Regions from separate parts of the Veillonella magna genome, predicted to be linked through region 2. Evidence: riboswitches for the same ligand, from Rfam matches in the RefSeq annotation. Region 2 holds a riboswitch; the other holds the start of a gene.
What was found. Region 2 has a riboswitch for thiamine pyrophosphate ahead of thiW (energy coupling factor transporter S component ThiW). Riboswitches for the same ligand answer to the same signal wherever they lie in the genome.
Positions count from the first base shown of each region.

Region 1: another riboswitch for thiamine pyrophosphate. It lies ahead of thiS (sulfur carrier protein ThiS); the one in region 2 lies ahead of thiW (energy coupling factor transporter S component ThiW).

Region 1 covers NZ_CAUGKU010000008.1:95,528-98,993, forward strand. The annotation lists gene Q5873_RS06080 (thiazole synthase) at 1-486, opposite strand, end outside; gene thiF (sulfur carrier protein ThiS adenylyltransferase ThiF) at 547-1,242, opposite strand; gene thiS (sulfur carrier protein ThiS) at 1,245-1,448, opposite strand; TPP riboswitch at 1,594-1,700, opposite strand; gene Q5873_RS06095 (pirin family protein) at 1,762-2,658, opposite strand; gene Q5873_RS06100 (MFS transporter) at 3,046-3,466, shown strand, end outside.
Region 2 covers NZ_CAUGKU010000002.1:74,554-78,019, forward strand. The annotation lists gene Q5873_RS01855 (type I glutamate--ammonia ligase) at 1-1,711, shown strand, start outside; TPP riboswitch at 1,829-1,927, shown strand; gene thiW (energy coupling factor transporter S component ThiW) at 1,981-2,478, shown strand; gene thiD (bifunctional hydroxymethylpyrimidine kinase/phosphomethylpyrimidine kinase) at 2,505-3,293, shown strand; gene thiM (hydroxyethylthiazole kinase) at 3,376-3,466, shown strand, end outside.

The sequences.
Region 1 (3,466 bases), on a different contig from region 2:
CATTACACACGCCGCCCCTGCCTGCACTAAATCTCTTGCTACTGTCAAATCGGGAAACATATAAGGCATAACTACAAATCCCTCTTTCGCCAGCTGTTCTGTTGCTCTCACGGTTTCTTGGTTATCCGGTAATAGATAACGGCTATCTCTCATGATTTCAATTTTAATAAACGGTGTGTGACAAATACGATGAGCCAAATGAGCAATCCGCACAGCCTCTTCTGCGTTACGTGCTCCTGAAGTATTAGGCACTATACTCACTGTTGACGGAATATACTCTAAAATATTAGCCGCACCGCCTTCATTTGTTCGCCGTAAAGCCAATGTAATCAATTCTACCTCAGCTGCTTCCGTTACAGCTTGTACTAAGGGTAATGAAAACTTACCCGAGCCTAAAATAAACCGTGATGAAAATCGATGGTCACCCAAATACCATTCATCATTTTGTCCATTCTGTTCTGCTGTCATCAGTATATCTTCTTTCATACCTACGCCTTTACCTCCTTCTTCTACATCTTTTACCGGTTTAACTTATATTTTCCTACCTCACGGTTTTCCTCCCAGTACAATAGACGTCACCACATTAGCCATTTGTGAAGCACATAATACAACCCTTGGCGCCATGACGGAATTTTTTCCTTCGATCCCGCTATACCCATCGCCACATAAATATAGATGAGTTCCTAAACGTTTTACACACATATCATTCGTTCTTCCATAACCGGCCATACCATTACCTGACACAATAGTTATTTCCGGTAATTGTCGACGGATCTCTCTCACTAACATTGCTTTTTGATCTGCCACATCAAACGCTTCGCAAACGATCGTCGACTCTTGTAAATAAGGGATCACAGTAGACGGGGTCAATCTATCGGTAATACAAGTAATTTGTATGCCGGGATTAATCATCGCTAAAATTTTACGCAATGCCTCCGTCTTATACTGTCCCACATGGTGTAAAAAATAATGCTGTCTGTTTAAATTTGTTATATCTACCCTATCAAAGTCAATCAACGTTAATTTTTCTATACCAATACGAGTTAATTGAACGGCAATATTTGATCCCAATCCTCCCAATCCGGCAACTGCCACATGTGCCTTGGCTAATTGTTCCTGCACGTCTCTGCCATGGCGACTACATAAAGCCTGCCACAAGCGTTGTACATCATTCTCCTCTGTTTCCAAAGGTGGCCATGAATCTATGCTCTTAAAATTTGTCTTCTGTTTATTTTTTTCCATTATCATCCACCGCCAACAAAACTAACAACTTCTATCTGCATGCTATCACTTAGTATTATGGCTTCATATGCTTCAGGCTCTACAATAGTACCATCAAGTTCTACAGCAACAGTTTTAATCGCATAGCCTTTGCTTTCTAACCAATGTGCCAACGATATTGGATCCGCGATTTCTACACTATTACCATTTACCAAAAGCCTTACCATACATATTTCCTCCTTTCTAAAAAAGAGCTCACAAAGGATGACACCCGCGGTGGTGTCCCCCTTCATGAACTCTGTTCAATCACATGGCCCTGCTATAATTCTATTGAAAAAATAAAAGGGGAATAGGTCATCTACCTATTCCCGCAAATCTTCATTATATAATCCCTACGTTGGCATTACCCAAATCAGGTTTGCGGGTCGAAGTCTTTAGCTTCCTCTCAGCCTGTCACACAAGCTCCCCTTATTATTTTTACAAAGCAATCATACGCTTTGCATTACGCTATTGTCAAGTAAATAATGACTGAAACATTTCTTAGAAATTCCACGTACCGAATTTTCCATCGTAGAAATCTTTTTCCGCTTGACGGATTTCTGCCTGTGTATTCATCACAAACGGACCGGCTGCTACAATCGGTTCATTAATTGGTTCGCCGCTAAGGACGATGAGTTCTGCCCCTTCTTCACCGGCTGTAATTGTAACTTGACCGGCCTCATCGGCAAATACTGCCAGCTCTCCTTGCTTTACTGTTTCATTAGCATTCAAGGTTGCCGTGCCGTAAATGGTGAGCATTAACAGATGATAGTTCTCCGGTTCCTGTACCGTTACCGTTTTCCCCGGTGCTACTTTGAGTCGATATATATTCATCGGTGTGAACGTATGCGCCGGTCCCTTGGCACCAAACGCCTCTCCGGCTACCACAATGGCTTCACCATCCTTACCATCATCACCGATTGTTGCCGTTCCCATCTGATTGGCTTCCAATGCTTGATACCCCGGTGTTGCCATCTTATGTTCAATAGGCAAGTTCACCCACAGCTGTAACACACGGAACGAACGATCATGTTTGGCATATTCCTTTTCATGATACTCCTTGTGCAGGATACCGGCACCGGCGGTCATCCACTGTACATCGCCGGGCTCGATAACACCATGATTACCACGATTATCATGATGCTCTACTTTACCTTCGAACGCAAAGGTAACTGTTTCGAAACCTCGATGCGGATGGGCACCTACACCAACTTCGTCTTCTGTGCCCGGGAATATAGTAGGCGCATTGTAATCCATCAACAAAAACGGAGAATACCTACGCATATCACGACCATATACAGCTGCCGGCAACAACTGATTTACTTTAAATCCGTTACCTACCCAATGATATCCAATCCCTCTGATAATTTCCTCTACGTTTCTAATTTCTTTATTCATACTATATCATTCCTTCCTCTTTTCGACATCGCTGATGCCGTCTTCTTTTATATCCATAATATTCGATGTATTCAATTTGCCATTATAATACTATATTTTTATATTGTAGTCAACTTTTCTATACTTACAGTTTTATTTTTCTGTAGGATATCCTATAGCTCAAGTATTTCAAAAACAGCGCCATACATCTACAATCAATATCATCTTTACTTTGTAGCCTAATATATCTCTTTTTACAGCATTCTTTTATAGGAAACTATTTATTCCCTAATAGTTTTCATCGTATAATAACTATAGAACAGAAATAGATTATGAAACAAGATAACATATCATAGTCTGTTATGGACTGTAAAATACAACACACAATGGGTAAGGAAGTGATTAGCTATGGAACCATGGAGACGCACCGTCTATATTTGTTTATTCGGTGCTTTTCTGGCATCAACGGGCATCAGTCAACTAGCCCCTATTTTACCGATTTATTTACACGAACTGGGGATGGAAAGTTCTAAGGATATTGCCGTTTGGTCCGGCTGGGCTATGGGCATTACCCATGTGGTCGTTGCTTTATCCGCTCCCTTTTGGGGCAAGCTGGCCGATCGCAAAGGCAGAAAAATTATTCTTCTCCGTGCCGGCTTTGGCATGATGATTTGTAACATACTGATCGGATTTGTAACCAGCCCTATTCAGCTGGTAGGTGTCCGGTTATTGCAAGGCTTGGTGTCGGGCTATTTTTCCGGTTCCATTACATTGGTAGCTACGGAAACACCGGAAAAGCATACCGGTTGGGCTCTCGGTTTATTAGCCA
Region 2 (3,466 bases):
AGGACGCATGGTACAAACCGACGGCTCCTCCGTTGTGTTAACGGACATTGCTACGCTCAATAATGCGCGCGTTGATATGTGGGCCGATGCCAGTGTAAATTGGTTTATTGATTATAATTATGAAAACCTCGACCCTATGACAGGATTGCCTACAGGTACTCTTCGCATTCCGGCCTTCCTTATGCACTGCGATGAATATGTAGACTCTCGCTCTATTTTAAAACGCAGTGTAGATTACGTAAAATCCGAATTGTTGGCTATGCTTAAAAATAACTATGTTCCGGGCATGGATCATGTAAAGGGCGAAGACATCGCTGATATTTACTTCACTACAGCTACGGAATTGGAATTCTGGGTTAAAACACCGTCTAAGGTGGTTAGCACAAAAGAATTGTCTACGTCTCAGAAATTGCAGGAACAATATTGGCAGCGTACGCATGGTGCCGTACGTACTGCGATGGAACAGGCGGTAGAACGCCTTGATCAGTATGGTTTACACGCAGAAATGGGGCACAAAGAAGTAGGCGGCGTTAAGGGTAAAATCGATGACGAAGGTCACATGGATCATGTATTGGAACAGTTGGAAATCGACTGGAAATATACGAGCAACCCTTTGCAGACGGCAGATAACGAATTGCAGGCGCGTATCATTGTTCGCGAAGTATTCCGCGAAAACGGTCTTGATGTAACCTTCCAGGCAAAACCGATTATTGGCGTAGCCGGTTCCGGTGAACATACTCATTTTGGTTTGATGGCTAAATTGAAGAACGGCAAGATGGTTAATCTCTTCTCGCCGGAAGATATGAAAAAGGCTGCCTTGAGTCCGTTGGGCATCGGCGCTATCATGGGTCTTCTTAAAAACTATGAAGCTATTAACCCGTTCATTTCCTCTACGACAGACTCTTTGAATCGTTTGAAACCCGGTTTCGAAGCACCGGTTTGTATCGTAACCTCTATCGGTGAAGATCCCAGCGTGCCGAGCCGTAACCGTACCATTCTTTGCGGTCTGATTCGTGATATCGATAATCCGATGGCAACGCGTTTTGAATTGCGTTCCCCGAATCCGTACACTAATACATACACTGCTTTGGCGTTGATGTACTTAGCTGCCTTTGACGGCATGAGCTATGTAATTAACTCCGGTAAGACTCCGGCACAGCTTCTTGATGAATTGTCCAAGGCACCGGAAGATGTAACGGATTACCTGGAAACCGGTCGTGCATATCGTTCCGAAAAAGATGTGTTCGAAGATTACACGCAGGAAGAACGCGATGTGATGTTTGGTAAACCGCCGGCAACGGTATGGGAAAATGTGTTGGGCTATAAAAACCATCCGGAAAAAGTGGATGTACTCAGCCGCGGGAATGCATTCAGCCGTCGTTTGATGGATTCTTTCATCGCCGGTGTCATGACTCGTTGGACGTTGGAATTGGCTAATCGTATTGTACCGGCTAACATCAAGGCGGTACGTGCTATGAAGCCGGTTCATACTACGGACGATGTAGTAGATACAGCTCGTTGGGATGCTGTAAACGAATTGCGCATCTATTTGGCTAAGGATACTGCTACGGCTAAGAGCTTGTTTACTCGTATCACCGAAGCCATTGCGGCGAAAGACTATGATACGGCTTCTGCTTTACAGGTAGAAATGAATGAAAAAATGCCTCTCTTGGAAGCAAAATATGCAGAATATGTGCGTAACATTCTGTAATAAGTCATAGATTACACGAAAGAGTTCCTTCTCGTAATGAGGGGGAGCCCTTTTTGTAATGCCTCTGTACCTTGTCAGATTAGACGGCTGTTGTTATAATTGAATTAAATTCATAGGATAAGCCACTAGGGGTGCTAACTGCTGAGATTGACACCAGTCAAATCCCTTTGACCTGATCCGGATAATGCCGGCGTAGGAAAGTGGTGTACCGTACAGTAGGGACACCTCACCATTCCGGCGGAGGTGTTTTTTATTTGGAGGTGTGTTGTATGAAGAAAAGTATTATCGCAGCTATGTTTATTGCCATCGGTGTGGCGCTGTCAACATTTCATGTTACTATTGGCGGTGCCAAAATATTTCCGGTGCAGCATATGATTAATGTTATACTCGCAGTGTTGGTAGGTGCACGCTACAATGTGTCGGCCGCCTTTGGCACATCATGCTTAAGAAATCTATTGGGGCTGGGTTCACCATTAGCCTTTCCCGGGAGCATGGTCGGTGCATTTCTAGCGGGACTTACATATCGATACACAAATAATATTGTGTTGACGGCCTGTGCAGAGGTGGTGGGTACCGGAATTATCGGAGCTATCATCAGCTATCCTATTGCTGCATTTTTATTGGGAAAAGAAATGGCGATTATGACGTTGATTATTTCCTTTACGGCAAGTACGGCAGCCGGTTCGTTCATGGCCGTTCTGATTTTGTATGTATTAGAGCGTAAAGGAATGTTGGAACGTTTACGCCATGGATTGTATTCGTTATAAACGATGTGAAGCAAGGAGGTAACAGTATGAAATTAGCAACAGCGTTGACAATAGCCGGTACGGATCCGACCGGCGGTGCAGGTATTATGGCCGATTTAAAATCGTTTACGGCGCGTGGTGTCTACGGGATGGCTGTGGTGACCAGTGTGGTTGCGCAGAATACGATGGGGGTACGTGCCATTGAAAATATTTCACTGGATATGCTGGAGGCACAGCTAAAAGCGGTGTATGATGATATTTCCCCTATGGCGGTTAAGACCGGTATGTTGGCTACGGCAGATATGATGCGTGTTATTAAACCGTTTTTATCAAGGGCAACACCATATGTAATGGATCCTGTTATGGTGGCAACCAGCGGAGATGCATTGATTGATGAAGAGGCCCGTCACCATTTGATTAGTGAACTTATGCCGCTGGCCACATTGGTTACACCTAATTTACCGGAAGCGGAATTTTTGGTAGGACGCAAGCTTACAACAGAAGCAGATATTGATAAAGCGGCTCATGAAATTTTGACGGAGATGGGGCCGAAGGCAGTAATTATAAAGGGTGGTCATATCGGAGCGGATGCTACCGACTATTTATATGTCAAGGGAGAAGAACGAAGAACCTGGACATCGCCCAAATTCGATACACCGCATACTCACGGTACAGGCTGTACCTTCTCGGCCGTAATTGCTGCGGAATTGGCAAAGGGCAAATCAATTGCCGAAGCAGTGGCGGTAGGCAAGGCTTTCATTACGACAGCCATCAAAGAAAATCCGGGCTTAGGTAAGGGACACGGACCGGTAAATCACATGGCTTATCACGAGTGATGTAGGAATACACCGGTAAGCCGGTTATACATCGATTGATTAGAGTTAAAGAAGAGATAACAAGAAAGAAGGACACACGTACATGAAGTATATGGACCTCGTTCGCAGCAAACAGCCATTGGTTATTTGTTTGACGAATGATGTAGTGAAAAATTTTACGGCAAACGGTCTTA